3 regions of the Duganella zoogloeoides genome follow, and region 2 is predicted to be linked to each of the others. Evidence: predicted binding sites of a transcription regulator. Region 2 holds the regulator's gene; each other region holds the start of a gene.

Region 1 (10,322 bases), 2.6 Mb from region 2:
CATGGGCGGCGGCAATGGCGCGCGTGATCGCGCTCGAGGTGGCGCTTTGGCTGGCCGGGTCGGCGCCGAAATCGGTGATCGGAAAACGCTTGCTGGCGGCGAAGTCGGGAACCGCGATGACGGGCATGGCGAACGGGGCTTTGATCGTGATCCGTTGTTGCGGGTGGCCGCCAGCGGCGATGCTGGCGCAGCCGGCGAACAGGGGCAGGCCGAGGCCGGCGAGAACGGCCTTGCGGCGCGATGGTGACGTTGGGAGCATGGGTTATCTTGGTATGGGCGTTACCGCGATGGTAGCGCGGCAGCCGTGCCCTGCTGTCCGGCCCTGCCAAATTCTCAGGCGGGTGACCAAACGCGCAATAGTCATCGCAGTCGTTGCGCTGAAATTTGTCATTCCCGCGAACGCGGGAATGACGGATCGGCGGCTAGCGGTCGCTGTCACGCCTGCTGCGGCAGCTTGTCGATCAGCTTGTCGAGCGTGATCGGGTATTCGCGCACGCGCACGCCGGTAGCGTTGTAGATGGCGTTGGCAATTGCCGCCCCTACCCCGCAAATACCGAGCTCGCCGACACCCTTGGCCTTCATTGGCGACGACATCGGGTCGGTTTCGTCGAGGAAGATCACGTCCTGGTGGGGAATGTCGGCATGGACAGGCACTTCGTAACCGGCCAGGTCGTGGTTCACAAAAAAGCCACGGCGATGGTCCACCACCAGGTCTTCCATCAGGGCAGCACCCGCGCCCATGGTCATGGCGCCGATGACCTGGCTGCGGGCCGACTTGGGGTTGAGGATGCGGCCGGCCGCACACACGGCCAGCATGCGGCGGATGCGGGTTTCGCCGGTGTCGGCATCGACGCCCACTTCGACGAAGTGTGCACCAAACGTCGATTGCTGGAATTTCTTGTCCAGGTCGCCGAATTCGATGCTGTCTTCCGCCATGATGTCGCCGCCTTCGGCGGCCTTGGCCAGGGTGGCCGTCTTGCCGCCGCCGCGCACCGAACCATCGGCAAATTCCGCGTCGGCTGGCAGGCCCAGTTTTTGCGCCACGGCCTCGCGCAGCTTGACGCACGCGGCGTACACGCCGGCGGTGGAGCTGTTGCCGCCCCACTGCCCGCCCGAACCGGCCGAGACCGGGAAGTCGGAGTCGCCAAGCTTGACCACGACCTTGTCGATGGTGACACCCATCATTTCAGCGGCAGTCTGGGCGATGATGGTGTAGCTGCCGGTGCCGATGTCGGTCATGTCGGTTTCGACCGTGACGATGCCCTTGCTGTCGAGTTTGACGCGCGCGCCCGACTTCATGACGATATTGTTGCGGAAGGCGGATGCGACACCGTAGCCGATCAGCCAGCGGCCATCGCGTACTTGGCCCGGCAGGGCGTTGCGCTTGTCCCAGCCGAAGCGCTCGGAACCCACGCGCATGCACTCGACGAAACGGCGTTGCGAGAATTTGCGCTCGCGCTTGGCCGGATCGTGGGTGATGTCGTTGATGATGCGGAAACGCACCGGATCCATTTTCAGCTTTTCGGCCAGCTCGTCGATCGCCACTTCGAGCGCCATCAGGCCCGGCGCTTCGCCCGGGGCGCGCATGGCGTTGCCTTCAGGGAGATTCAATACGGCCAGGCGCATTTTGGTCATGCGGTTGGCGCCGGCATACAGCAGCTTGGTCTGGGCGGTGGCGGTTTCCGGTTGCCCTTCGGGCAGGTCGCCGGACCAGCTTTCGTGGCCGATGGCAGTGATCTTGCCCTCGCGGCTGGCGCCGATGCGCAGGCGCTGGATGGTGGCCGGCCGGTGCGTGGTGTTGTTGAACATGAACGGTCGTGGCAGGGTCAGCTTGACCGGACGGCCCGCTGCCTTGGCGCCCAGCGCGGCCAGCACGGCCTCGCAGCGCACGAAAAGCTTGCCGCCGAAGCCGCCGCCGATGTACGGCGATACCAGCCGCACTTGGTCCTTGGACAGGCCGAGGGTCTTGGCGACATCGCCCTGGCCCCAGGCAATCATCTGGTTCGAGGTCCAGATGGTGACCTTGTCGCCGTCCCACTTGGCGATCGACGCGTGCGGCTCCATCATCGCGTGCGACTGGTCGGGCGTGGTGTAGGTGAGGTCGATTTTCACCGGTGCCGCTTTGAAGGCGCCGTCGAAGTCGCCGACCTTGGTGTCGGCGTTTTCCTTGTCCTTGTGCGGCTTGGCGGTGTCTTTCACCTTGGCGAGGTCGTACGCGCCTGCGCTTTCGGCGTATTTGACTTGCACCAGCTGGGCGGCGGCGCGCGCCTGTTCCCAGGTGTCGGCCACGACCACGGCAACGGCCTGGTGATAGTGTTCGACGTCGGGACCGGCCAGCAGGTGGGCGGTGTTCATCTTGCCCTTGCCGAGTTTACCGGCATTTTCGTAGGTGACGATGGCCAGCACGCCCGGCGATTTGCGGGCGGCAGCCAGGTCGATCGCGGTGATCTTGCCCTTGGCGATAGACGAACCGACCACGTAACCGTAGGCGGCATTCGGCGCCACCGCGTGCTGCTCGTAGGCATACGGCGCGGTGCCGGTGGTTTTCATGGGGCCGTCGATGCGGTCGAGCGGCTTGCCGACGACCTTCAGCTGGTCGATCGGATTGATGGTGGCGGGAGTGGTAAATTTCATGGCTTAGGCTTTCTTCGCTTCCGCCAGCACGGCGGAGATCGTGCGCTGGACCAGGGTGATCTTGAAGGCGTTGTCTTCGGTGGTGCGGGCGCCGGCCAGCAACTGGTCGGCCACGGCCTTGCCGCCTTGCGCCACGCTGGCATCCGCCGCTGGCAAACGCCACGGCTTGTGGGCGACGCCGCCCAAAGCTACGCGGCCGGTACCGTCCGGCAGCACCACGGCCGCCACCGAAATCAGGGCAAACGCGTACGACGAGCGGTCGCGCACCTTGCGGTAATAGTGCTTGCCGCCCAGCGGCTTGGGCAAGGTCACCGCCGTGATCAGCTCGCCCGGTTCGAGCGCGGTTTCGATATGCGGGGTATTTCCCGGCAGACGGTGGAAGTCGGCCATGGCGATGGTGCGGGTGGCGCCGTCGGCTTTCACGGTTTCCACTCGGGCGTCGAGCAGTTGCATGGCCACGGCCATGTCGCTCGGGTGGGTGGCAATGCAGGCTTCGCTGGTGCCGACCACCGCGTGCTGGCGCGAAAAGCCGTCGATGGCCGAACAGCCGCTGCCCGGTTGACGCTTGTTGCAGGCCTGGTTGGTGTCGTAGAAGTACGGGCAGCGCGTGCGCTGCAGCAGGTTGCCGGCCGTGGTGGCCTTGTTGCGCAACTGCGCCGAGGCGCCTGCCAGCAAGGCGCGCGACAGCACCGCGTAGTCGCGCCGCACGCGCTGGTCGGCGGCAAGATCGGTGTTACGGACCAGGGCGCCGATGCGCAGGCCGCCTTCTTTGGTCGCTTCGATCTTGTCGAAGCCGATGCCGTTGACGTCCACCAGGTGCGTGGGCGCTTCGATTTCGAGTTTCATCAGGTCGAGCAGGTTGGTGCCGCCGGCAATGAATTTCGCATTGGGTTGGCGGACAATCGCGGCCGCTGCTTCGGCCGGGGTCTTGGCGCGTTCGTAGCTGAAGGCTTTCATGCGCGGCTCCCGGCAACGTCGTTGATGGCGTCGATGATGTTGGAGTACGCGCCACAGCGACAGATATTGCCGCTCATGCGCTCGCGCAGTTCTTCGCTGCTGAGCAAGGGTTTGGTGTTGAGGTCGGCGGTGACGTGGCTCGGGATGCCCTGTTTGATCTCCTCGATGGCCGAGATGGCCGAGCAGATCTGGCCGGGGGTACAGTAGCCGCACTGGTAGCCGTCGTGCTTGACGAACGCCGCTTGCATCGGGTGCAATTTATCGGGCGTACCGAGGCCTTCGATGGTGGTGATCTTGTCGCCGTCGTGCATCACGGCCAGCGACAGGCAGGAGTTGATGCGCCGGCCTTCGACAATGACGGTGCAGGCGCCGCACTGGCCGTGGTCGCACCCCTTCTTGGTGCCGGTCAGGTGCATGTTTTCGCGCAGCACGTCGAGCAAGGTGGTGCGGGTATCGACGTCCACTGCGCGCGACTTGCCATTAACCACCAGCGTGACCTTGTTGATCACGGGGGCGGCAGCCGCTTGGGCCGCGCCGCCATTGCCACCGCCGGAGTTGCTGTTGTTTTGAGCGCCGGCTACCGAGGGAACGGCGGCAGTGGTGGCGGTAATGGCGCCTGCGATCAGCAGGTCGCGCCGGGTGATTTTTACATCGCTAAGGTCGTTCATCATCGATTCGTCCTGTGGCTAGATTGTGAGTAATGATTCATCGACGACTTGTGGCCGGATGAGTCAAAACATCTTAATCGCATTATCAGGACGACATCCGCACTGTTGACTCCAGGTTAGTGCGGCTTACGTGATACTACTTATTGGCGCAAAGGTCGGCGATTTCCTCTTCCGTAAAGCCGGCCTGGCGGCGCGCTTCGAGATTGAACGGGCCGCGCGGCACCGGCGCCCAGTATTGCTCGCACAGCGCGGCGAACGTCGCGCGCGGCTCCAGCCCGCGCTGGTGGCACAGGTGTCGGTACCAGCGGTTGCCGATCTCGACGTGGCCGATTTCGTCGCGCAGGATGATGTCGAGAATGGCCGCGGCCTGCAAGTCGCCGGCCTGGGCGATCTTGGCGCGCATCGGCGGATTGGCGTCCAGCCCCCGCGCTTCCAGCACGCGCGGCACCAGGGCCATGCGCGCCAGCGCGTCGCCGGTGGTCTTGGCCACCATTTCCCACAGGCTGCCGTGGGCGGTGAAGTCGCCGTAGGCGTAGCCGAGCGTCACCAGGTGCGCGGCCACCAGCGAAAAATGCAGCGATTCTTCTTCCGCCACTTTCAGCCAGTCGGTGTAGTAGGTGGCGGGCAGATCGGGGAAGCGCCACAGCGCGTCGAGCGCCAGGTTGATGGCGTTGAATTCGATGTGCGCCAGTGCGTGGATCAGCATGGCGCGCCCCTCTACCGTGTTCATCGAGCGCTTGCCCAGCGCCGAGGGCAGCACCAGTTCCGGCAGGCTTGGACGACCCGGTATGGGCCGGTCTGCCGGCGCTTGCAGCTGCGCGGCGGGATCGGGCGCGCAGGCGCCGGCGCGGACCGCTGCGGCCATGGCATTGACGGCGGCGACTTTCTCGACCGGGTCCGATTGCAGCAGGCAGTGCAAGGCGCGCGCGCGCAGTTCGCCGCTGTTGGCGTGTGGTGACAAGGACATGGAAATACTGAAGAGCAAAGGCACGAGTGTAGCATCTTGCTATGTGCCTCAGTTACTCATCCTGGTCCTACAACCCTGCCGCGCGTGCACCTATACCCGGTTCGGCGAGCTCACCGCATCATGGGTCCTGTGCTGCGCTACATACCCGGCAGAAAGCGCCGGGAGCCAGCGTGTATCCCCCAACCATCAGGAGACCACCATGAGCTACCTCGACCGCGACACCTACGGCATCTACAACACCGACTATGCAGACGTCGATAACGGCCCCGGCCCGCGTCTGATGGGCGCCGACACCCTCATCGGCGAAGACGTGTACAACCTGCAGGAAGAAGACCTGGGCGACATCAAGGAAATCATGCTCGACATGCGCCAGGGTAATGTGGCTTACGCCGTGTTGTCGTTCGGCGGCTGGCTGGGCATGGGTGACAAGCTGTTTGCCGTGCCATGGGAAGCGCTGCAACTGGACACGGTCAACAAGCGCTTCCTGCTCAACGTGTCGAAAGACCACCTGAAGAACGCCCCCGGCTTCGACAAGGACAATTGGCCAGATATGGCCAGTTCCGAATTCTCCACCCAGATTCACGACTTCTATGGCACCCAGCAAGCCGTGCCCGGCGGCCGTACTGCCAGCGGCAGCGTGATGAGCGCCGGCACCGGCAGCCTGCAGAGCGATCCCGGCTATTCGAGCAGCCGTGGTTCGGGGCTGGGCAACCTGTAAATCTTAAAAGTTTCACCGAAAAAGCACGCGCTGGTCGCGTGCTTTTTTTATGCACCATAATCGTGCGGGTCTTCTGGCATGTTTCTTGATATAACTGCACTCAACAGGGGGAAGTTATATTATGGGAAAATTTTTCAATGAAATGACCGCAGATGGCCTGGCACACAACGCCAGCGCCGAGGTGCGTGAGCATTACCGTGAGTTTTGTGGCTGGCTGCAGCGCCAGTCGCCCGATACCATCGAACGCAAGCGGGCGGAGGCGGACCTGACCTTCCGCCGGGTGGGTATTACCTTTGCCGTCTACGGGGACGACGCCGGCACCGAACGGCTGATTCCGTTCGACACCATCCCCCGCATCATCACCGCTGCCGAATGGAAGCAGATGGAAGCCGGCCTGGTACAGCGCGTTAAGGCGCTCAATATGTTTATCCATGATATTTATCATGACCAGAATATCGTCAAGGCCGGCCTGATCCCGGCAGAGCAGATCTACAAGAACGCCCAGTATCGACCGGAAATGCAAGGCATCAATGTCGCCTCCGACATCTACGCCCACATTGCCGGGGTCGATATCGTGCGCGCGGGCGCAGGCGAGTTTTACGTGCTGGAGGACAACTTGCGGGTGCCGTCCGGGGTGTCGTACATGCTGGAAGACCGCAAGATGATGATGCGCTTGTTCCCGGAGTTGTTTGCCCGCAACAAAATCGCACCAGTGGATCACTACCCAGACCTGCTGCTCGACAACCTCCGCTCGGTCGCGCCGATGGGCATTACCGACCCGGTGGTAGTGGTAATGACCCCCGGCATGTACAACTCGGCTTACTTCGAACATGCGTTCCTGGCCCAGCAAATGGGCGTGGAACTGGTCGAGGGCAAGGATTTGTTTGTCAGCGACAATACCGTATTCATGCGCACCACGCGCGGCCCCAAGCGGGTCGATGTGATTTACCGCCGCCTGGACGACGATTTCCTCGATCCGTTGGCGTTCCGTCCCGATTCTTCGCTCGGCGTGCCCGGTTTGCTGTCGGTGTACCGCGCCGGCCGCGTGACGCTGGCCAATGCGATCGGCACCGGCGTGGCCGACGACAAGTCGATTTACCCGTTCGTGCCCGACATGATCAAGTTTTACCTGTCGGAAGAGCCGATCCTCAACAACGTGCCGACGTACCAGTGCAGGAAGAAGGAAGACCTCGCGTACACGCTCGCCAACCTGCCCGACCTGGTGGTCAAGGAAGTGCACGGCGCCGGCGGCTACGGCATGCTGGTAGGACCGGCCTCGACCAAGCAGCAGATCGAGGACTTCCGGGCTCGCCTGCTGGCCAACCCCAACGGCTATATCGCCCAGCCCACGCTGGCCTTGTCGGCCTGCCCGACGTATGTCGAGGACGGCATCGCGCCGCGCCATATCGACCTGCGGCCGTTCGTATTGTCGGGCAAGACCATTTCGATGGTGCCCGGCGGCCTGACGCGCGTGGCCTTGCAGGAAGGCTCGCTGGTGGTGAACTCGTCGCAAGGCGGCGGCACCAAGGATACCTGGATTTTGGAACGCTAAGGAGACACCCATGTTAAGCCGCACCGCCGACCACCTGTTCTGGATGGCGCGCTACACCGAGCGCGCCGAGAACACCGCCCGCATGTTGGACGTCAATGTGCAAACCTGCATGTTGCCGCAGTCCGACGAAGATAACGCCCAGGTCTGGCGCGCCCTGCTCGGTATTTCCGAACTGGAACACCGCTTTGCCGAACACTATGACGTCCTCGGCGCCCGCGAAGTCATCGACTTCATGGTGCGCGACCCCGCCAATCCGTCGTCGGTGGTCTCGTGCCTGACCGAGGCGCGCGAGAACGCCCGCGCCGTGCGTGGCACCCTGACCACCGAGGTCTGGGAAACCCAGAACCAGACCTGGCTCGACATGCAGAAAATGCTGAAGACTAATATGCTGGAAGACGACCCCAGCAAGTTTTTTGAATGGGTCAAGTACCGCTCGCACCTGTCGCGCGGCGTCACGCTGGGCACCATGTTGCGCGACGAGGCCGTGCATTTCATCCGCCTGGGCACCTTCCTGGAGCGGGCTGACAACACGGCGCGCATCCTCGACGTCAAGTTCCACAGCGGCACCGCCGCGCCGGCCGTGCGCGACGCCATGAACCAGCGCGACTTTTATTACTGGGGCGCGCTGCTGCGCTCGGTATCGGGTTTCGAAATCTATCGCAAGGTGTACCGCGACGTGATCACCCCGGCGCGTATCGCCGAACTGCTGATGCTGCGTGCCGACATGCCGCGTTCGCTGCTGGCGTGCATGGACGAGGTGGTGCACAACCTGGGCGAAGTGCGCAATGATGTGTCGGCCGATACCGAGCGCCTGGCCGGCCGCCTGCGCGCGGCGCTGCAGTTTTCCAAGATCGACGACATCCTCGAAGCTGGCCTGCACGACACCCTCACCCGCTTCCTGGCCGACATCAACCAGCTTGGCAATCGCGTCAGCCGCGATTTCCTGGTCCCCCTGGCGGCCTGAAAGGCAATCGATGCAACTGACCATACGGCACGAAACGCGCTATATCTATACGGCGCCGCTGGCCTACACCATCCAGCAACTGCACATGACGCCGCGCAAGGAGCCGCAGCAGCAGGTGCATTCCTGGCACCTGAACGTGCCTGGTCATGTGCATGCTTATACCGATGCGTTCGGCAACCTGTCGCACATGATGACGCTGGACACCCAGCACCGGGGGCTGGACATCGTTGCGTCGGGCATAGTCGAGACCACGGCCCCGCTCAAGGGCCGCGTGCCGAACAGCGATGCGCTGTCGCCGCTGTTGTTCACGGCGCCTACCCGGCTGACCGAAGCCACGCCCGGCATTCTCGAATTGGCTGCCTCGTGCCTGCCCGATGGCCAGGCCCAATCGCGCGACCTCATGAGCTTAGCCGAGCACATCTTTGGTGCAGTCCGGTATCAAAGCGGTGCAACGGCGGTCACGACCACGGCCAGCGATGCCCTGGCTCTGGGCCAGGGCGTGTGCCAGGATCACGCCCACCTGTTCCTGGCTTGCTGCCATGCACATGGCATTCCGGCGCGCTATGTATCCGGTTACATCGATCCGGAAAACAGCGACCACGCGGCCAGCCATGCCTGGGTGGACGCCTGGGTGCAGGACAAGGATTATCACGGCTGGATCAGCATCGACGTTACCCATGCGCGCCTGATGACCGATGCATATTGCCGGCTGGCGATCGGGCGCGACTATGACGGCGCCGCGCCGATACGCGGCGTGCGGCGCGGCGGCGGCATTGAATCGATGGAGGTGACAGTCGATATTTCCACCCGGTAGTGCCCCTCAAAGGTTGCCCGGTGTAAAATTAAACTGTTTTCATTAATCAAGATCCAACATGACTTATTGTGTGGCCATGCGCCTCGACGCCGGCCTGGTGTTTTTATCGGATTCGCGAACCAACGCGGGTGTGGACCAGGTGGGTACTTTCCGCAAGATGAGCGTTTTTGACGTCCCAGGCGACCGCACCATGGTCATGATGACTGCTGGTAACCTGTCGATCTCGCAATCGATCCGGCAACTGGTAGCAGACTATGTCAGCGCGGACGGACGCAGCATCTGGAATGTCACCAGCATGTTCGAAGCGGCGCGCCTGATGGGCGATGTCGTGCGGCGGGTGCACGAGCGCGATGCCAAAGCGCTGGCCGAGTTCGGCATCGACTTCAATGTCAGCATCATTCTCGGTGGCCAGATCGGCGCCGAGCGCTGCCGCCTGTTCCAGATTTATTCTGCAGGCAACTTCATCGAATCGCACGATGAAAACACCTATTTCCAGATCGGCGAGGCCAAGTATGGCAAGCCGATCATCGACCGCGTGATCACGCCTGCCACCAGCCTCGACGATGCAGCCAAGTGCGCGCTGATTTCGATGGATTCCACCTTGCGCTCGAACGTCTCGGTCGGCTTGCCACTCGATTTGCTCGTGTATGAGCAAGGCGCGCTGGCCATCACCCACTTTGTCACCATCGACCAGCGCAACCAGTACTTCCAGATGATCCGCAACACCTGGGGCGACCAGCTCAAGCAGGTGTTCGAAGGACTGGACAAGCCGGTATGGGACGCTGCGCCCGATACCCGCGACAACGTGCTGCATGCCAGTACCGCGACGGCCAAGCCGATGCGCGTACCGGCGCCGGCCGGCGTCGCGGTCGCCACCGCACCCAGGGTGCCGCTGCAAACTTTGGCGCAGCAGTTCACCGACGGTCAGCAGTAAACTTTCCCTTTAAATTGTAACAATGTGTGCACAACTGGCCGGCACGTCTGTGGCGCAGCGGGGTATGATGTGCACTCAACCTCTGGAGTGACGCATGCCTGATACCCCCCGGTC
Region 2 (10,322 bases):
GGTGGTTGAGCGCATATTCCTCGGTGAAGAAATCCTCGACCAGCGCGCTGCCCTGCTGCGGCGTGGCGCGGCCCAGGTCGTGGAAGAAGCGGATGTCGCCGCCGGCGCAAAACGCCTTGTCGCTGCTGCTGCGCACGACCACCGCCTGCACGGCGTCATCGTCGCGCCAGGCCAGCAGGGTGTGCGTGATGGCGCGCACCATGTCGAGCGACAGCGAGTTGAGCGCGCGCGGACGATCGAGCGTGATGACGCCGGTGCCGTCACTGACGGCAGTTAATACGTGTTCGCTCATGGCTGTCCTGTGGATTTGTTCGACGACGGAAAATGTTCTAGCGGGTTGGGCAAGGTTAAATCGCCGCCGAGGCGGGCCTGGAATTTTGCAGCGGCTGCTGGCGGGTGCCCCATGTGGCGCGCGTAGATCACGGCAAACGGCATGTCATTCACCGCTTCCTGCTTGAAACCGGTCGCCTGGTTCATGGCCGAAGGATTGCGCGCGGCGGCCAGCGTAAATGTCACCAACCGGTCCAGCATCGGCGACTGCAGGTCGAGGATGGACGCCATCATGGTCAGCGGCGCGGCAGCAAACGCGTGGTAGTGCAGCGCCTTGGCGCCGCGCGCCATCTCGGCCGGCAGCGCGCCGTCGGGTGCCACCTGGGCCATGGCGTTGTCGAACACGCCGTGGCCCCAAGTTAATAGACGCTGGTCGTGGGTGACGGCGCCGACGGCAGTCACTGCCAGCCCTTCCCAGTAGTAATGGTTGTTGCGCTTGCCCTTGCGGGTGTCGGCGTGGACCAGCGTGGCGTCGGCCAGCGTGGACAGCCACGCCTCGATCGCTTGCTTTTGCGCGGGCATGGCGGCTGCCTGCACGCGCGCATAGCTGAGCGCCAGTCCGCCCAGGGTCCACTTGCGCACGAAATACGCCTGTTCGCTCGACATCTTGCCCAGCATGGCCTGCTGGCCGGCCCAGCTGTCCAGCCAGTTCAAGGCGCAGGCGGCGTCTTGCGGCTTGCCGTTGGCCTGGTAGCGGCTGGCGTTGCGGGCGACGCCAGACAAGAATTGTTCGACCGGCTCGGTGCTGGCGATGTTTTTGGCGCGCCGCGCCGGGTCGATCACGGAATGGTTGGCGTCGTTGTAGTAGCTGTTGGCGTCGATGTCGATGACGGCGGCCGGCGCCGGCTGGCAGGTGGCGGCGACGGCGGAAGCAGCGGAGGCGGAAAGGAGAACGGTATAAACCAGATAAACAATTTTCATGTAGCTCCAAAAACAAGAAAGGGCGCCTTGTGCGCCCTTAGTTGGTGTGTCGCGCCGTTGTTAAAGGGCGGCGGCAGCTGGTTCGAAGTTATCCGGGAGATGCTTGATCGCATCGTGGCCGTGCTGTTGGACTTTGCCTTTGTACTTCATGACCTGGCGGTCCAGCTTGTCGATCAGGGTGTCGATCGCAGCGTACAGGTCTTGCGACAGGCTTTCCACGTAGACCGTTTTACCGGACAGGCGCAGATTGATTTCAGCCTTTTGGCGCTTGGTTTTCTCTTTAAGGTTATCTACGGTCAGAATGACAGCAATATCAATCACTTGATCAAAGTGCCGTGTCACGCGTTCGAGCTTGCTCTGCACGTATTCACGAATGGCGGCGGTCACTTCGAGATGATGTCCACTGATGGTGAGATTCATACACACTCCTAAAGATAAATGTCGCTGACGGTTCGTGCTTTACCCATTGTTGCCGAGTAAGCAGGAACCAGTGCACTACAAAGACTTGCGGAGACTGACTGGAGGGATTTTGAGGGCTTCGCGATATTTGGCAACAGTGCGTCGCGCAATCACCATGCCCTGTTCTCCCAGCATGTCCGCAATCTTACTGTCGGATAAAGGATTTTTAGGGTCTTCAGCTCCTGTCAGTTGCACGATCAGTGCCCGTATCGCCGTCGAACTGGCTTCACCTCCCGCTTCGGTGGCGACGTGGCTACCAAAAAAATATTTCAGCTCAAACATGCCGTGCGGCGTCAGCATGTATTTCTGAGTTGTTACCCGAGAAATGGTGCTCTCGTGTAAACCCAGTGTATCAGCAATTTCGCGAAGCACAAGGGGGCGCATGGCAACGGCGCCGTGCGAGAAAAAGTTCTTTTGTCGTTCTACTATCGCTTGCGCCACGCGCAGGATGGTGTCGAACCGCTGGCGCATATTCTTGATCAGCCACTTCGCTTCCTGCAGCTGCGCGCCCATGGCGCCCTCGCCTCCCTCGCCCTTCTTCTGCTTGAGCAGGTTGGCGTACATGGCGTTTACGCGCAGGCGCGGCATGACGTCGTTGTTCAGGCTGACCTGCCAGCCGGTGCGCGATTTTTTCACGATCACGTCCGGCACCACGTAGTCCGACACGTCGGACGCGAACGCCGCACCGGGGTGCGGATTGCACTGGCGGATCACGGTCTGTACTTCGCGCAAGTCTTCGTCGTCGCACAGCAGCGCTTTTTTCAGCTTGTTGAAATCGCGCTGGGCAAACCACGTCAGGTGCTTTTCGACGATGGCCACGGCCATCCGTCGCGTCACCAGCGCGATGCCGGGCAAGCGCTTGATTTGCAGCGCCAGGCACTCGGCCGCATTGCGCGCCCCCACGCCGGCCGGGTCGAAACTTTGCAGCAGCGACAATGCCGTTTGCAGCTCGTCGAGTTCGACTTCCAGTTCCTCCGGCAGGCGCGCGTGGATCTCGTCGAGCGCTTCTTCGAGGTAGCCGTTTTCGTCGAGCGCGTCGATGATCAGCTCGACCAGCGCGCGGTCGCGCAGCTCGAGCACGGTCACCCGCATCTGCTCCATCAGGTGTTCGCGCAGGGTGCAGTGGTGCGCTTCGATTTGCGGACGCGCGTCTTCGTCGTCGGGCGCCTTGCTGCGGCCGGCGTCGCTCCAGTCCATGTCCGCTTCGGCGGTGGTACTTTCGGTATCGGCGGCGGGGCCTTCGTAGGCGTCGGCCTCGCCGGCGGGCGCCGCTTCCTGCGGGCCCGATTCGGACGGCGCTTCGCCGGACGGCGCCTGCTGGCTGATGGCGCCGTCGGACAACAGCCGCAGCGAATGGTCGAGCGGGTCGTCTAACCGCTCGAGCAAGGGATTGTCGGTCAGGAGTTGTTCGAGTTCCTGGTGCAGCTCCAGCGTGGAGAGCTGCAGCAAGCGGATCGATTGCTGCAGTTGGGGCGTCAGCGCGAGATGCTGCGAGGTCCGCAGTTGCAACGACTGTTTCATGGATTACATTCGGAAGTGTTCACCCAGGTAGACGCGGCGGACCGACTCGTCGGCGATGATGTCGTCCGGACGGCCCGAAGCCAGCACCGAGCCCTGGTTGATGATATATGCGCGGTCGCAGATGCCCAGCGTCTCGCGCACATTGTGATCGGTAATGAGGACGCCGATTTGCCGCTCCTTGAGAAAGCGCACGATGCGCTGGATCTCGATCACGGCAATCGGGTCGACCCCGGCGAATGGTTCGTCGAGCAGCACGAAGCGCGGGTTGGTGGCCAGCGCACGGGCGATCTCCACCCGGCGGCGTTCGCCGCCGGAGAGCGAGAGCGCGGGGTTCTCGCGCAGCTTCTCGATTTGCAAATCGGCCAGCAGGGTATTGAGCCGTTCAGTAATGTCAGCCTTGGATAAAGGCTTGCCGTCCACTTTCTGGATTTCGAGGACAGCGCGAATATTTTCTTCCACCGTCAGTTTGCGGAACACCGACGCTTCCTGCGGCAGGTACGACAGGCCGAGCGAGGCGCGGCGGTGGATCGGCAGCGACGAGACGTCGACGCCGCCGATATCGATGGTGCCGGCGTCCGACGGTACCAGGCCGACGATCATGTAGAACGACGTGGTCTTGCCGGCGCCGTTGGGGCCGAGCAAACCCACCACTTCGCCGCAATCGACTTGCAGGGACACGTCGTGAACGACCTGGCGCTTGCCATAGCTTTTCTGCAGGCCGCGAACGATCAGGGTGCTACCGCAACTTGGTTCCATGTCATTTCCCCGCAGGCTGGGTGGCCGGCACCGGCTGCGCCGGCGCGATCGGCGGGCGCTTGGACGATGGCTGGATCACCATGGTGCCGCGGCCGGCGCCCGGTTTGCTCTCGCCGCTGCTGCTGTTCTTCACCGCGAACACTTCGCGGCGGCTGTCGTAGGATATGAACTCGCCATCGACCTGGCTGGTGACCTTGCCCGACTCGAGCTGCTTGATGCGGCCCTTGGAGATCAGCTTGACCAGCTCGGTCTTGTCGTCGTATTCGATGCGGTCGGCCTGGCCTTCCACCCACTTGTCGGTCTCGCCGTCGAGTTTCTGGCGGAACGTGGCCTGCACGCCGGGCGTGCCGGTGAGCACCACGAACTGGTAGCCCTCGGGGTCTTGCGTGACCACCGCCTTCGGCGAGGTCATGCGGATGGTGCCGCGCGTGAGGATGACATTGCCGGTGAAGGTCTTGATCTGCTTGACGTCATCGGAGTCGGCCTGGTCGAACGACACTTCGATCGGCTTGTTGGAGTCGGCTTTTTCGGCGCGCGCCGGAATGGTCAGTGCCGCCAGCAGCAGTGCTGCCGACCAGAAGGTGTGCTTGGTGATTGCTCTCATAATCTTCCTTTAGCGTGCCGCATGCGGCGGCACGGTGATCTTGCCGCGTCCGCCCAATTGGGTTTGCAGCGTTGCGTTGTTGGCGGTCATGCCGACACCCGTGGCCACCGTCTTGCCCAGGTGCAGTTCGACCGGTGCGACGGTTTCCATCCGTTGCTCGTCCGGGAACACGGTGAGCGTGGACGTGGTCAGGCTCATGGCCTGGCTTTTGCCACTGGCCGGGCGTACCACGCTGACGTTGCCGTCGAGCTTGACGCGCGAGTTGTCCTGATCGACGCGGGCGGTGTCGCCGCGCACCGTCATTGGCGGATGCTCGGCCGACAAGGTGTTGATATAGGGCTTGATGATGTCGGACGCTTCTTCGGCCGGCAGGTGGGTGAGCTTGTCGCCGGAAATGATATAGGCCGGCTTGCCGTCCTTGGTCATGCGCACCACGCTGAACCGGTCGATGATGTAATCGGGCTCGTTGCGGAACTTGTCCTGCGCCGTATCCTGGTTCGATTCGTTAATCAACTGCACCATCCAGCCGGTACCGACGGCCACGAATACGCCGATGACGACCATCCAGGTGAGCGACCAGCGGTGGGCGGTTCTTTTACGTACGTTAGGCATCAGATCACCTTGGCGCGTGTGAGGTCGTGGATGTGCAGCGCGCCGACCAGCTTGCCATCGGCGTCGGCCACCAGCACTTGGTTGATGCGGAACTGTTCCATGATTGCGACCGCATCGACCGCCAGCTGTTCCGGCGCGATGCTGCGCGGGTTGGCGTGCATGACGTCGCGGATCAGGACCTGGGTGAAGTCCTGCACCTTGTCGATCATGCGGCGCAGGTCGCCGTCGGTAAATACGCCGATCGGTCTGTCCTCGGCATCGACCACGGCGGTCATGCCCATGCCTTTTTTGGTCATTTCAAGCAGCGCGTCGGTGAGCTTGACGTCGGCACGCACCTTGGGCACATCGGCGCCGCTGCGCATGACGTCGCGCACGTGGGTGAGCAGGCGCCGGCCCAGCGCCCCGCCCGGATGCGACCGGGCAAAATCTTCTTCCCTGAAACCGCGCAGATCGAGCAAGGCCACTGCCAGCGCGTCGCCCAGCGCCAGCGTGACGGTGGTGGACGTGGTGGGCGCCAGGTTCATCGGGCACGCTTCCTTGGCCACCGCTACATTGAGGTGGACGTCGGCGATGCTGGCCAGGCTGGAGCCTGGTTTACCGGTGATGGCAATGACCTTGCTGCCCATGCGCTTGACCACCGGCAGGATGGTCATCAGCTCGGTACTTTCGCCCGAGTACGAAATGGCAATGAAAGCGTCGTCAGCAGTAACCATGCCGAGGTCGCCGTGCGCAGCCTCGGCCGGATGTACGAACATGGCGGGGGTGCCGGTGGAGGCGAACGTGGCTGCCATCTTGCGAGCGATGTGGCCGGACTTGCCGATACCGGACACCACCACCCTGCCCTTGCAATTAAACAACAGTTCAATCGCTTTGACGACGGTATGGTCGTCACCCAGGCGCAGCTCCAGCGCAGTAATGGCAGCAGCCTCGTTTTGCAACGTTTCACGGGCGAGCCGCAGCGCATGCGCCGCCATTTTTGCGTCAAAAGCTTTCAGCATTGTTTTTTCATGGGTTACACTCATACCCAAGTATAGCCGAATTAAGAAAGCAAAAAACTTGCCAGTCGAAACATTGTGCCTGCGTGGGGCGAAACCACTGAATAAAAAACTGACGGCTACGGCAACATGACGTTTTCCCCGCTCGAACTGACCCTGGTGTTGTTAGGCAGCGCCGTGCTGGGCGTGGTGGCCTTCCGCATGATGCATTTGCCGCCCATGCTCGGCTACCTGGCCGTCGGCATCCTGATCGGCCCCCACGCGCTCGGCTGGGCCATGGAAAGCGAAGCCACCCACGGCCTGGCCGAGTTCGGCGTGGTATTCCTGATGTTCTCGATCGGGCTCGAATTCTCGCTGCCCAAGCTGCTGGCGATGCGCGGCATCGTGTTCGGCCTCGGGCTGGCGCAGGTGGCGTTTACCATCATTGCCACCTTGCTGTTCGGCTGGCTCATCGCCAGCCAGCTACCGGCCCATTTGCAGATCAGCTGGCAAGGCGCGTTTGCACTCGGCGGCGCGCTGGCCATGTCGTCCACCGCCATCGTGGTCAAGATGCTGACCGAGCGGCTCGAGCTCGAGAGCGAGCATGGCCGCAAGATCATCGGCATTTTGCTGTTCCAGGATCTGGCCGTGGTGCCGCTGCTGATCATGATCCCGTCGCTGGGCCAGCGCCCGGACGCGCTGGCGGAAACCCTGGCCTGGGCCGGTGTCAAGGCCGTGATCGTATTGACCCTGCTGCTGTTCGTCGGCCACCGCCTGATGCGCGGCTGGTTTACCATCGTGGTCAAGCGCCGCTCGCAGGAACTGTTCATGCTCAACCTGCTCCTGATCACGCTGGGCGCGGCATGGATCACCGAACAGGCCGGGCTGTCGCTGGCGCTCGGGGCGTTTGTCGCTGGCATGCTGATTTCCGAGACCGAGTACAAGCACCAGGTGGAAGAAGACATCAAGCCGTTCCGCGACGTGCTGCTGGGACTGTTCTTCATCACGGTGGGCATGCTGCTCAACCTGCGCATGGTGATCGACAACTGGTGGCTGGTGCTGATCCTGCTGATCGGGCCGGTGCTGGTGAAGTTTGCCCTGATCGCCGCGCTGGCCAAGCTGTTCGGCTCGAGCGATGGCGTGTCGATCCGCACCGGCCTGGCGCTGGCGCAGGCCGGCGAATTCGGCTTCGTGCTGCTCAACCTCGCCAGCGGCAACAAGCTGATCGATCCGTTCATCACCCAGGTGGTGCTGGCCTCGATGGTGCTGTCGATGCTGGTGGCGCCGCTGATCATCGCCAAGTCCGACCAGATCGTCATGAAGCTGGCCAGCAACGACTGGATGATGCAGTCGCTGGCGCTGACCAAGATCGCCAGCCGCACCATGTCCACCAACAAGCACGTGATCCTGGCCGGGTTCGGCCGCAGCGGCCAGAGCCTGGCTACCCTGCTGTCCGAAGAGAAAATCGACTACCACGCGCTCGACCTCGACCCCGAGCGGGTGCAGGTGGCGCAGGCGGCCGGCCTGCAAGTGTCGTACGGCGACGCCGCGCGGCGCGAAAGCCTGGTCGCGGCCGGTATCTACCGCGCCAGCGCGGTGGTGATCACCTACGCCAGCACACCGTCGGCATTGAAGGTGCTGCACCAGGTGCATTTGCTGGCGCCGAATTTGCCGGTACTGGTACGCTCGCACGACGACACCGACCTCGACGCCCTGAAAGCGGCCGGCGCGGCCGAAGTGGTGCCGGAACTGATGGAAGGCAGCCTGATGCTGGCCTCGCACACCTTGGTGATGCTGGGCGTGCCGCTGCGCAAGGTCGTGCACCGCGTGCAGGCCGCGCGCGAAGCGCGCTATGCGTCGCTGCGCGGCTTCTTCCACGGCTTTTCCGACGTCGGCGAAGACGCTGACCTCGACCGCCTACACCCGGTCACCCTGGCCGACAACACGCCCAGCGTGGGCAGGCAGCTGGGCCAGTGCCTGCTGGCCGACAGCGGCGCCGTGGTTGCCAGCCTGCGTCGCGGCAAGCAGGTAATCGACTTCGGTCCCGAGACCGTGCTGGCCGCCGGCGACGTGGTCGTGCTGCGCGGCGCGGCCGACGCCGTGGCGCGCGCCGAGAATTTGCTGCTGCGCTGATCCGGCGCGGCAGTTGCACCAACTTAGCAAGGCAGTCATGTCCGCAGGTTTTACCCCGCAAGAAATCGACACCGTCTATCGCGTCATCCAGGAGCGGCGCGACGTGCGCCACTTCGTTCCCGGCCCGGTGGACGAAGCGGTGATCGCGCGCCTGCTGCACGCGGCGCACCAAGCGCCCAGCGTCGGCTATATGCAGCCGTGGCGCTTCATCCGCATCGCCAGTCCCGCCGTGCGCAGCGCCATCATCGACCTGGTGGAAGCCGAACGGCTCAACACGGCCGCAGCGCTGGGCGCACGCGGCGCCGAATTCATGCGGCTAAAAGTGGAAGGCATCCGCGAGTGCGGCGCGCTGTTCGTGGTGGCGCTGGCCGACGGCCGCGAAGCGCACGTGTTCGGCCGCCGCACGCTGCCCGAGATGGACCTGGCGTCGGTCGCCTGCGCGATCCAGAACATGTGGCTCGCTTCGCGCGCCGAGGGACTGGGCATGGGCTGGGTATCGCTGTTCGACCCGGAACAACTGGCGCAACTGCTGGCCATGCCCGACGGCGCGCGGCCGGTGGCCGTGCTGTGCCTGGGGCACGTGGCGCAATTCTATCCACGGCCGATGCTGGAAATGGAGGGGTGGGATACGCGCCGTGCGCTGGATTCGCTGGTGGCGGTAAATACGTGGTCCAACACCGCCGGAAAGTAGGCGTCTGAACCAAGTCATGCTTGGCAGGTCTAAACAATGACCTCGCCTATCTGCGAGTGAACATTCCAATGCGTTATGCATGGAGCTCGCATGAAGGAAAAGAAGCAGCAAAAGACCAACTGGAAAAATATTGGCCAGCCCGACTTGCGCCATCTCGACAGGTCGAAACGACTTCCCGACCAGCCCCTGGTGCGAACCGTAGATTCAGCCGATGCTGCCATGATCATCCTGGAACAACATCTGGGATTTATCGACGCAGGCATCACCCAAGTGGAAATCATCACGCCGATGGACGTGGTTGTCATTGAGCGAGCCAATCTACGGCACATCGTCGAAACGTCAGGATGCACGTGAGCGCTATGTCAGGCACGCTCTTGCAACGATCCGAGATCCCTACGAAATATGGATTGTCGAATACGAAGACGAGAATGGCAAGGAAGAACTGCGCCATGTCTATATCGGCGCCTTCCAAGGTAAGCAACATATGCTGGTGGTGTTCATCGACACGACCGGCCGGGTACTCTGGAATTTCATGCACGGCGATGGCAAGGCGCTCAACAAACATCGACATGGCGAATGTATTTACATTCGCCCGTAAAAGCAAAAGGCAAGCTGTGCGCTTGCCTTCGCTAGCTTGTTGTTAACCCTGTACAGCACAGGAGCAGAGGTCTCACACGACACAAATTCCGGGGTACTTGCGGTGTCCCTCGACTGGCTATTGCCGCCCCGGGGCAGTCAGTCTCGCGCTCTACGCGTAAATTGTACTCCACATCGCACGTGGCGACACAAACCCGAAATAAAAATCACGCCGCCGGCGCGCTGCTGACCACGCGGTTGCGCCCGGCCTCTTTGGCTGCGTACAGGCGCAGGTCGGCAGCGGCGACCCAGGCGCGGGCGATGGCGACCGGGTCGCCTTCGGCGTCGCCCGGATGCAGGGCTGCCACGCCGATCGACACCGTCACCGACACTTGCAGCTCGGGCGTAAGGGCGATCATGGTGGCAGCCACGCCGGCGCGGATGCGCTCGGCAACGAAGGCGGCGCTGTCGAGCGGCGCATCGATCAGCAGCACCACGAATTCCTCGCCGCCGAAGCGCGCCAGCGCATCCGAGGCGCGCAGCTCGTTCTTGATGCGGCTGGCGACTTCGCGCAGCACTTCGTCGCCGCCGCCGTGGCCCACGGTGTCGTTGACGCGCTTGAAGTGATCGACGTCGATGTACATGAACGAGATCGGATACGCCTGGCGGCGGGCGCGGGCGATTTCTTCCAGCAGGCGGCGGTCGATGTAGCGGCGGTTGTAGACGCCGGTGAGCGAGTCGGTCA
Region 3 (10,322 bases), 140 kb from region 2:
GGTCGAGGTGGCCGAGCTGGTCGAGCATTTCCAGTGGCTGCCCACCGGCGCGGACGCCGAACTCGATGATGCCGCGCGCCTCGGCATTCGCCACGAACTGGCCGATGTGCTGCTCTACCTGGTGCAGCTGGCTGACAAGACAGGCGTGGACCTGCACGCGGCGGCGCTGGAAAAGATCGCGCTCAACGCGGCCAAGTACCCCGCAACTCGCTGACCGGTCGGACAGGGCGCCGGGCGGCCGTACGGCGGCGCGGTGCAGCTGTCCGACCGCGCCGCCCCCTTATTGCGCCGGCATGCCGAGCGCCTTGCGGATCTCGGCGCCGACGATGTGCCACGCGTGCGAGGTGCTTGAGACTTCGTCGTAGTGACTGGCCCCCGGCAGCACGATCACCTCCGCCTGGTCGCCGGCAGCACGCGCACGCCGCGCATAATCCTCGCCCGCGCGCAGCGGCGCGATGGTATCGAGCTCACCGTGGATCAGCACCGTGCGCACGCCGGCCGGCAGCAGTTCGGCCGGCGAGGTGTCCACATACACGTCGGGCCGGTCGGCACTCGGCAGGCCGGCCAGTTGCGCGGTGCTGCGGTCGCAACTGGTCTGGATCAGCGCAGCCTCGTTGCGCAGATCAGCCAGGCCGCCCAGGCTGATCACCACCGGCACCGGGAGCGGATTGGCCACGTACACGGGGCTCGATTTCGGCAGCCGCGCGCGCGAGCCGGCCCACTGCGCCAGGTGGCCGCCAGCCGAATGCCCGACCAGCACCACGCGCGCCAGGTCCAGCTGGTACTGCGGCGCCAGCGTGCGCAGGCGGTCCATCGCGGTGCCAATGTCCTGGTACATGCCGGGATAGCCGCCACCTTCCTCGTCGTAGCGGCGGTACTCGATATTCCACACCGCGATGCCCTGCGCGGCCAGCGCGCCGGCCATGTTGCGCATCTGGGTGATGCCGCCGAACTGTCTGGTCCAGCAACCGCCGTGGACGATGGCGGCCACCGGGTGCGGTCCCGGCCCGGCCGGTGCAAAAAACTCGGCAAACTGCGAGGGCGCGGCGCCATAGGCGACATGCGCGGTGGGCGCCGGGCCGTTCAAGGCCAGGTAGTTATCGAGCGACATCGGCGTGGTGACGATGGCGGCGGCCAGCAAGGTGGTAACGATGGTGCTCATGGGGGACATGCTCCGGATGGGAAGCGGCCATGCTACACGAAAAAAAGGCCGCCCCGGGCAAGCGGGCGGCCAACGAACTACTCCAAGGACAAACGACCGGAAAAACTAGAACTTGTAGTTGGCGCGCACGTAGTAGTAGCCGCCATTGATACCGAACGGCGAGAACGATGGCAGCACCGTGACGGCGGCGTTGTCGAGCGCCGCACGCTGGTCGGCCAGCAGCGCCGGGTTGATGCCGTTCGGGTAGACGTTGAACAGGTTGTTCGCGCCGATCGCCACCGACCACGCATTGTCGATCTTGTAGCCCACTTCCAGATCGGTGATGGCACGCATCTTGATCTCGTTCTTGTGGTACACGGCGCCGTCTTCACTGTCGTAGTTGTTCGACTTGCCGTAGATCGCTTCGCGCAGGTTGACGGTCCAGTTACCGATTTTCCACAGCGCGCCCAGGTTCACGCGCATTTTCGGCGAGGCCGTCTCCAGGTTGGAAATGGCGGTCTTGTCGAGCAGCGTTTGCGGCAGCAGCTGGGTTGGCGCCTGGTTAACCTGGGTCACTTCCACCTTGTTGTAGTTGGCGGCGATCGACCAGTCCACGCGGCCGTAGGTGCCATAGCTTTCGTTGAGGGTGGCCACGAACTCCATGCCCCGGCTGCGGGTGTTGACGGCGTTGGAGAAGATGTTGATACCGGTCTGGCTGACTTTGTTGTCGAGGACATTGCCGTTGGCCAGGATCGCCGACACCACGGCCGGCGAGTTGATCGCGCCGCCCGAACCGTACAAGGCGCCGGAACCGACGATACGGTCGCGGATCTTGATCTGGTACACGTCCACCGTGACATTGAGGTTGCTGGCGGGGTTGAACACCAGGCCGAAACTGAGGTTGTTCGACTTTTCCGGTTTCAGGCCGTTGACGCCCACCAGGCGGGCGCCCGGCGAATTGGGCGCCAGTTGCACGAAGGCGCTGGTCGGGCCGACGTTGGTGGCCGAGTAGTACGATTCGGCCAGGGTCGGCGCGCGGAAGCCGTTACTGATGGTGCCGCGCACGGCTGCCGTCGGCGTCATCTCGTAGCGCGACGTCAGCTTGCCCACGCGGGCGCTGCCGAAGTCGCTGAAATGCTCGTAACGGCCGGCCAGATCGATCGTCAGGTCCGGGATCGGATTACCGGCGAAGTTGATGTAGGCTGCCTTGTTGGTGCGGCGGTGCTTGCCGGCGTCGGTGAGCGAGAAGCCCGGATACGACTGCGATCCTTCCTTGTAGCGCGAGGCCGGATCGCCCGCCTGGATTTCGTACTGGTCCACGCGATATTCGAGGCCGGTGGCCAACGTCAGCGGTTTGCTCCAGCCCACATTGATCTCCCGGCTCGCTTCGAGCGTGGTGGTGGTCTGGGTGGCGACGAAGGCGCCAGCGGAGAACTCGGTCGGCGAGGCGCCGGTGTCCGCGTACAGCGAGGCATTGACCGAATCGGCCACGCCGATGCGCGACTTGTCGCGGCCATAGGTGGTGCTGATGTCGGTGTTCCAGTCGGCGATCTTGCCCTTGACGCCGATGGTCAGCGCCACGTCATCCTGCTTGATTTCTTCCTTCGGCGAGAAGCCTTGCGGGTACAGGCCCGGCACGCGGTTTGGCAGACGGTAGTTTTCGTAGGCGCTCGCTTCCTTGCGGCCGGCGGTCAGGATCGAATACAGCTGGCTGTTGGCGTCGATGTCCCAGCCGAAGTTGGCGGCCAGGACGTTGAGGTGATACGCAGCGTCGCCCTGGATCTTGTTCAGGTACGGGTAGCCGGAGATTTGCGTCATGCCGGGAATGTTGGCGACGTTGCGCGGATCGACCAGGCGCGGGTCGATGCCGCCACGGTCGCTGTGGCCGTGGTATTTCGAGTCCACGGTCACGCTCAGGAAGGCATTCTCGAACGGTTCCACGCCGAAGTTGACGGCGCCGCTGGCCGAGCGTCCGCCGCCGTCCCAGTAGCCGCCGCCGGAGACGGTCGCGTTGCCGCCGCGGTTGTTCGACTTGAGAATGATGTTGATCACGCCGGCAATGGCGTCGGAGCCGTACTGGGCCGCAGCGCCGTCCTGCAGCACTTCGATATGGTCGATGGCGGAGACAGGGATGTAGTTCAGGTCGGCCGCTGCGCCGCCCTGGTATGGGCCGCCCAGCACGGCCAGGTTGGCGGTGCCGTGGCGGCGTTTGCCGTTGATGAGCACCAGCGTGTTGTTCGGGGACAGGCCACGCAGGCGTGCCGACAGCGTCAGGTTGGCGGTGTCGCCGCCGAAGGCCTGGGCCGTGAACGACGGCAGGTTTTGCGCCAGCGCCTGGATCAGGTCCGGCTGGCCGGTGCGCTGCAGCGAGGCCGCATCCAGTACCTGGATCGGCGAGGCGCTGTTCTCGGCCTTCATGCCGCTCGAGCGGGTACCGGTAACGATGACCGAGGCGGTCGATGCGACTTCGGTCGGTGCGGCCGCCGCTGCCGCGACTTGTGCATCAGCGGCATCGGCTGCTTCCGCAGCCGGCGCCGCATAGGCCGAGGAGGCGCCGAACGCCAGGGTGGACAGGACGGCGGCAACGCCGATCTTGAGTGTGGTCTTGTGCATATTTTTACATCCCCATTTTTGGAAAAATTACAAAGTAAGACCTGCGATGACTATTATTTTTTTGCGGCGACTACTTCGATCTCGACCAGCCAGCCCGGGTTGCTCAGCCCCGCCACCTGGACCACGGCGCGAGCCGGCAGGTTCGGCTGGGCGCCGCCGAAGTACTGGGTATAACCTTCCATGAAGCCCTTGGTATCGGCCTTGCCGCCCTTGGCCGGATCGCCCACCAGGAACACCTGCATCTTGACCACGTCGGACATTTGCAGCTTCATGCCTTCGAGGATTTCCTTGATCTTCTTGAGCACCGTTTCGGTCTGGGTCTTGGTGTCGCCGAAGGCGGCCAGCGAGTCGCCGGCGGCTTCCTTGTTCACCACCGCCGGCACCTGGCCGCTGATGAAGTGGATGGTGGCGGTCGGCGGAATGGTCACGGCCAGCGCGATCGGAAAGTCCGAGTTCGGAATCTTGTGGCGAACGATGTCTGCCGCCTGGGCAGCGCCGCACAGCAGGCCGAAGGCAATCGGGGTCAACACGGTGGCAACGATTTTTTTCATGGTTCTCTCTCTCCAGGGTTTAATGTTTGTTCGACATTTCGGCCGTGCCGAATTGCGCCACGCCCAGCGCGGTGCGCAGCTTGTGAATTTCGTCTTCGGTCAGCGCATCGGCCTTGTTGCCCCATTCGCCGCGCACGTAGGTCAGGATGGCGGCCATGTCGCGGTCGTTGATGTTCTCGCTGAAGTCCGGCATGCCGCCACGTCCCTTGAGCAGCACGCCGGCCAGTTCGCCGTGGTCGCCGGTGACGAATTTGCTGCCGGCCAGCGCCGGGAATGCGCCCGGGATGCCCTTGCCGCTGGCCTGGTGGCAGGCCGCGCAGTTTTTCAGGAACAGCGCCTTGCCGTCCGGGCTTTGGGCCCGGGCCGGTGCGGCGGCCAGCAGCGCGGTGGCGGCCAGCGCGGCGGCGCTCATCAGGGCGGTGGTCAGGATTTGCTTCATGCGCTGGCCCTCGCGTGGATGCGGGCGATCTGCTGCCATGCCGATTCGATGGCGCCGGCCTGCCAGCCGGTCAGATAGCTCAGGTGTTCGCCGGCCAGCATGATGCGGCCCTCGCCTTCCACCAGCGTGGGATAGGCGGCGGCGCGGGTCTTGTCGGTCCACTCGGCCCAGCCGCCGAGGTTGTACTGCACCCGGTGCCACGCCACGGAGAATGCGTTCTCGTATTCCTTGCGGTATTGCGGGAAAATCTTCTCGCCGGCGGCCACCGCAAACTCGGCGCGTTCGGCCGGCGTCAGGGCGCTGACCTCGATGGCGGCGGTCTGGTACTGGTAGTAGCCGAGCACCACGCCTTTCTGCTTTTGCCAGTTCGACGACGGCAGCGAGATGGTGTTAATCCCGCGCAGGTCGGTCAGCACGTGGCCCCCGTAGATCTGGTCGTCCTCTTCCCAGAAGCGGCGTTTCATCTGCAGGCCGATCTTGCCCACCGGCGCGTAAGCCACGGTGGCCACGGCCTTCTTGAACTTGTCCGAGAAATCGGTATCGATCTGGCGCAGCACGGACAAGGGAATGGTGCACAGGCAGTAGTCGGCGGTGACGGTGCCGGCCTTGCCGCTGGCGGTGTCCTTGAAGGCGATGGTCACGCCCTTGTCGTTCTGGCGGATGGTCTGCACTTCGGCGCGGTAGCGGATCACTTTACCGAGGCGCTTTTCAAACGCTTTCGGAATCGCGTCCATGCCGCCCACCGGCTGGAACATGGTGGCCTGCATCGGGAAGTCGTGCACGGCGCTGTACACATTGCCCAGCTTCGATTCGAGCAGGTCCTTGAAACCGAGCGGATCGGACGCCTTGCCTGGTCCCGGCTCCATGCCGGCGCCGGGGTACACGGCATAACCGCGGCCCGGGCGGCCACGGTAAGCCAGGTCGGAGGCCGACAACTGGCCCTCGTGCACCAGGTAGTCGAGCAGCAGGCGCTGGTCGTCTGCGCTCAGGGATTGGTCGAGCTGCTTGTTCTTGATCGACTTGGCCAGCAATTCGTCGACGTGGCCGCGCATGTCGGCCTTGACCTCCTTGATGCGCATGCGCTTGCCTGCGAACGGACCGGCGTTTTCGGAGTATACATACGAGTGGTCGTTTTCATTGACCATCACTTCCAGCGGCACCTCGAACAGGCGCGTGTAGTGCAGCGTGGACTGGTGGTGCAGCGGAATGCGCCATGGGCCATGGTTGATGTACTGGCCGGCGTCGAAAGCGCAGGTCTGCTTTTCGCCACCGAGTTCGGTCAGCGAGAAACCCTTGCGGGCGGTCTGGCAGCGGCCACCGGCAAAGTCGCGCGCTTCGAGGATCTGGCATTGGTAACCCAGTTTGCCCAGTTCGTAGGCGGCGGTCAGGCCGGCCAGGCCGGCGCCCAGGATCACCACCTTCTTGCCCTTGCCGCTGCCGGTCAGTGCCGGCGGCGCCGACACGGTGGAGTTGATGCCCATGCCCCATGCGTTCATGGTGGTCAACAGCAAGCTGGTGCCGCCCACCGCTGCGGCCCGATACAGGAAGTCTCTGCGGGTAAAAGAGCTAAACGATTTAAACGGTTTTACTGTTTTGCTTTCCATCTGCTTTCCTCGACTTTTTGCTGAAAAAACCTTGAGGTGACTTGCTTCCCCATAGTCCCCTCCATAGCAAGCAACGTGCCATATTGGAAAGACGAATAAACATCGTTCATCATCGAAGCAGCCCTTTATCTGCAAGGCCTGCTTCAACGAACAAAGTTTTTTCGGCAGCGCGCTGCAGGTGCTTCCGGCACGCCGCAGAACGCCTCCAGCGATAAACTTTATTTACCTGAAACAGACTTTATTCATGGCGGCGCCGGACACCGCAACCACAGCGGCGCACAAGCGCACGCACCACCATATGGCGGTGGTGCATGGCGGTGCAGTGTGTGAAAATCGGGAGAGGAGGAATCAGCCGGCGAAGCTGACCAGGGCGGGAGTATTGGTGCGCACGGTGGCAAGCGCCGGCGCGGTCACAGCAACGGCGGCCGGCAGATACGCCATTTCCACCGCGCTCAGGTGGCGGCGCACGCCGCTGGCGTCGGCCAGGTGGCAGGCGTGGAACTGCATCGGCGCGGCCGCGTCGAGCAGGTAGATCGTGTCGAGGTTGGACGGGTCGTGCGCCACCTTCACTTGCCAGCCGCCGCGCTGGCGCGCCCGCTCGTACCAGCGCTCCTGGACCGCGCGCGCGCAGGTATAAATACTGTCGGCGAAATGGATGCCGTCGCAGCCCACGATGGCGGTGGCCACCGGCATCAGGCTGCAGCGCACCAGGTGCTCAGGATAGGTCTTGAGCGCGCCGCCCCGGTGCTCCACGCCCCAGTCCCACAATGCCGCCGGCGTGGCGGCGTCGGGCGCCGGCTGGCGGCTGTTGTAGTACAAAACGCAGTCGATGACGATGCGGGTGAACTGCGCCACATCGAGCACGCCGTCGAGCCGGCACGGTGCGCCGGCCGCATTGGCTGTCGCATTGACTACCGCGTTGACTGCATTACCCGCGCTGCCGGCGACGTCAGGCGCCAGCAGCCGGAAGCGCCGCGCCAGTACCTCCTGCCAGTCGCCGGCCCCCTGCTCGGCGGCGATGCAGCGCAGGTTGAAGTTGGTGCGCAGGGTGCCGCCATCGCCCCACTCGGCGCCGGCCAGCGCGGCCAGTGGCGCCGCCACGAACAGGAGGTCGGGCAAATGGCAGCCCGGCCACTGGGCCGCCTCGATGCGGCGGCCGTAATGCTGGCTGTAGCGTTGCTTGTCGGCGCCGCAATTGGCCAGCGCCAGCATCGCCTGCGACCAGCTGGCCGGTCCCAGTCCCACGTGGATCCCGGTAATCATGCGGCTGTAGGTATCCTGCACCACGTAGATGTGCGGGCGGCCGATGGCTTGCTCGCGGTCGGCGCGCGACACCAGTTGCACCTCGGCGCGCACGACGTCGAGCTGGTAGCTGGCGCCGGGACGGCCGGGGGCGGACGGCCATGGCGATGCCGGCACCGCACCGGCGCCGGCCGCTGCGGTGTTTGCTGCCGCGGGCATGTGCGTGGCCGAGACCGGGACCGGAACCGGGACCGCCGATGCGGCGCGCAGCGCCTGCGCCGCGCCGGCAATGGCGCCGGTCGCGGAGCCGGAACCGGAGCCGCTACTGCGGCGTGCCACTTCCGGCGGGCGGTCGTCGTCATGATCGAGCCAGTAATTGAACTGGCCAAAGGTGGGCAGCATGACCGCGCGGCGCTGCGGCGCCGCCTGTACCCGGCCGCTGGCGGGATCGATGCGGCGCTCGATGAAGAATTCATCGAGCATCTGCTGGTAGGCGCCCAGGCGCGAAAACTTGTCGTGGCTGGCCGCGTAGCGGGCGATCGCCACCCGGAAGATGCGGCGGATGTCTTCGTCCGCGTTCAGGCCGGGGCCGTCGTCGGCGCCGTTCTTGCGCGGCCGGCCGCGCTTGATGCCTTCCGACGATTGCCGCACCTTGCCCTTGCCGCCGGAATTGCAGTAGTCGGGCAGCAGCGCGTTGGGGGTTTGACCGCGCTGCCAGTAGCGGCGCAGGTAGCGATAAATGGTGGGGTGCGACACCTGGTGTTCGGCGGTGGCGCGGGCGATCATCTGGCCGCGCCGGCGCGCATCGTAGATGTCGGGTTCCTGCGCCACCAGCGCCGCGATGATTTCCCAGGCGCGCGCGCGCAGTTGCAGGTATTTGGGCGGCAGCATTTCCTGGCTGACCACCATCAGGTAGGGATCGGCCGGCAGCACGCTGGCGCGGCCATCCCGCAGGTCGGCAAGCAGCGCCGGTAACTGGACCAGTTCCACCTCGGCCGAGCGCGCCGCCACGTCATAGACGTAGGCATGGCGCTGGCCGGGGTCGATCCACAAAACACGGACGGTGCGCGCCGATGGCTGCGGGTAGTGCAGCAGATCGTTGCGCAGTAACATCAGCGCCCCTTCACCGAGAGGTGGAACGGCCGGGTGTCAACCACGATGGCGTGCCGCCCTGTATCGGCATTTTCACGCAACAGCGGCGGCTTGATCGCATCGACAAAAGTATTCCACAGCTTCCTGAATGGCGTCATGTCTAAGCTCCGGTTCAACGACTTGTCTCCAGGTTGAGGCGCGTCAAGCGCGCCATTTATCAGGTTTGTGCCAAGTCATAATGCAAAAACCGGGCCACCCCTCGTTCACCTATGAGAACACTTTGCCAACATCGGTCCAGGCACCACGTTTGCACTTTCACAAGCTTTTTCTTGGTGCAGCGCAGCACCGACTGTGTGCGAGACATGCGGAACATGCGGAAATAGAAAAAGGGCCTTGCGGCCCTTTTCATGGTGTTACTTGCTACGCAAACAATCAGTATTTCTTGCCCGGCGCCGGTTTCTTCTTCGGCGCAGCCGATTTCGGCGGCGTCGATTTGCCCGATTCCGGCGGCATGCGGTCCACCTGGCTGATCTTCAGCTGCGAACCACCGACCCAGACCTTGCCCAGGCTTTTGAACAGTTCGTTCGGCATGCCGTCCGGCAGTTCCAGCATCGAATACGTGTCGAATATCTCGATGCGGCCGATCAGGCGCGCTTCCAGGCCGGTTTCGTTGGCGATGGCGCCCACGATGTTGGCCGGGGTGACGGCGTTGACGCTGCCCACTTCCACGCGGAAGGCGCTCATCGGCAAGGTAGCCTTGGCCGGCTTGTCCTTTTTCTTTTTCGGTGCGTCGTCGTCGAACTCGTTGGCGGCAGCGGCCACGGTGCGCGACAGCGGCGAGGCAGCCGGACCGGCAGCGGCGGCCGGCGCAGGCTTGGCGGCGCGGACCGGGGTGGCACGCGCGGCCGCTGGTGCCGGTGCCGCTGGCGCCGCAGCAGGCGCAGGCGAAGCAGACGATGGTGCACCGCCGTTGTCACGGGTGATGCGCAGTTGCTGGCCGGCTACCTTGATGCCGGCCAGGTGCTCGAGCACGTCGCCGGCGAGGTCGTTCGGCATGTCCAGCACGCTGTAGTCGTCGTAGATTTCGATGCGGCCGATGTTCTTCGAGTCGATGCCGCCTTCGTTGGCGATGGCGCCCACGATATTGCCCGGCTTGACGCCGTGCTGGTAGCCGACTTCGATGCGGAAGGTTTCCATGCCGGCGTCCGGCGCGCGCACGATGCGTTCCTTTTTAGGGAAACGCTCGCTGCGGTCCGGGCGCTCGCCACGCTCGGGGCGGTCAAAGCGATCACCACGATCGCCACGGTCGAAGCGGTCGCCGCGCTCCGGGCGGTCGAAGGACGCACCGGCACGGGCCGGGCGCTCTTCCCACTGGGTGACCTGCTTCTTGTCGAGCAGCAGCGGCACGTCGCCACGGGCCATCTTGGCCAGGGCGGCGGCGATTTCGATCGCCGGCACGTTCTGTTCGCGCTCGAAGTCTTCGATCAGCGACTGGAACTGTTCCAGCTCGCCCTGGGCCAGGGTTTCCGAGATCTGCTGCTTGAATTTGGCGATACGCACGTCGTTGACCGCCTGGATGGTCGGCAGTTCGAGCATGCCGATCGGCTGGCGCGTGGCGCGCTCGATCATTTTCAGCAGGC

The links. Region 2 encodes sigma-54, which starts transcription at its own class of promoters, with help from an activator protein. Its sites were predicted from a motif close to TGGCANGNAANCTGCTTT; they were not measured.
Region 1: SR858_RS12480 (circularly permuted type 2 ATP-grasp protein) is a predicted target of sigma-54. The motif match lies at 6,019-6,036, and genes of this name have one in related genera.
Region 3: SR858_RS23345 (flavin monoamine oxidase family protein) is a predicted target of sigma-54. The motif match lies at 6,412-6,429, and genes of this name have one in related genera.

Annotation. Positions count from the first base shown of each region.
Region 1 covers NZ_CP140152.1:2,805,391-2,815,712, reverse strand. The annotation lists gene SR858_RS12510 (glycoside hydrolase family 28 protein) at 1-259, opposite strand, end outside; gene paoC (aldehyde oxidoreductase molybdenum-binding subunit PaoC) at 436-2,634, opposite strand; gene SR858_RS12500 (FAD binding domain-containing protein) at 2,638-3,591, opposite strand; gene paoA (aldehyde dehydrogenase iron-sulfur subunit PaoA) at 3,588-4,262, opposite strand; gene SR858_RS12490 (ferritin-like domain-containing protein) at 4,396-5,226, opposite strand; gene SR858_RS12485 (PRC-barrel domain-containing protein) at 5,426-5,944, shown strand; gene SR858_RS12480 (circularly permuted type 2 ATP-grasp protein) at 6,066-7,496, shown strand; gene SR858_RS12475 (alpha-E domain-containing protein) at 7,507-8,460, shown strand; gene SR858_RS12470 (transglutaminase family protein) at 8,471-9,274, shown strand; gene SR858_RS12465 (proteasome-type protease) at 9,333-10,208, shown strand; gene SR858_RS12460 (Hpt domain-containing protein) at 10,303-10,322, shown strand, end outside.
Region 2 covers NZ_CP140152.1:5,435,150-5,445,471, forward strand. The annotation lists gene SR858_RS23875 (enoyl-CoA hydratase/isomerase family protein) at 1-292, opposite strand, end outside; gene SR858_RS23880 (alginate lyase family protein) at 289-1,251, opposite strand; gene hpf (ribosome hibernation-promoting factor, HPF/YfiA family) at 1,312-1,671, opposite strand; gene SR858_RS23890 (RNA polymerase factor sigma-54) at 1,747-3,231, opposite strand; gene lptB (LPS export ABC transporter ATP-binding protein) at 3,235-3,987, opposite strand; gene lptA (lipopolysaccharide transport periplasmic protein LptA) at 3,989-4,591, opposite strand; gene lptC (LPS export ABC transporter periplasmic protein LptC) at 4,601-5,203, opposite strand; gene SR858_RS23910 (KpsF/GutQ family sugar-phosphate isomerase) at 5,203-6,201, opposite strand; gene SR858_RS23915 (monovalent cation:proton antiporter family protein) at 6,328-8,310, shown strand; gene bluB (5,6-dimethylbenzimidazole synthase) at 8,348-9,001, shown strand; gene SR858_RS23925 (hypothetical protein) at 9,092-9,355, shown strand; gene SR858_RS23930 (PBECR2 nuclease fold domain-containing protein) at 9,306-9,599, shown strand; gene SR858_RS23935 (GGDEF domain-containing protein) at 9,805-10,322, opposite strand, start outside.
Region 3 covers NZ_CP140152.1:5,299,769-5,310,090, forward strand. The annotation lists gene SR858_RS23320 (nucleotide pyrophosphohydrolase) at 1-214, shown strand, start outside; gene SR858_RS23325 (alpha/beta hydrolase) at 281-1,162, opposite strand; gene SR858_RS23330 (TonB-dependent receptor plug domain-containing protein) at 1,268-3,754, opposite strand; gene SR858_RS23335 (RidA family protein) at 3,808-4,305, opposite strand; gene SR858_RS23340 (c-type cytochrome) at 4,325-4,783, opposite strand; gene SR858_RS23345 (flavin monoamine oxidase family protein) at 4,741-6,348, opposite strand; gene SR858_RS23350 (Mu transposase C-terminal domain-containing protein) at 6,697-8,703, opposite strand; gene SR858_RS23355 (hypothetical protein) at 8,703-8,840, opposite strand; gene SR858_RS23360 (DEAD/DEAH box helicase) at 9,115-10,322, opposite strand, start outside.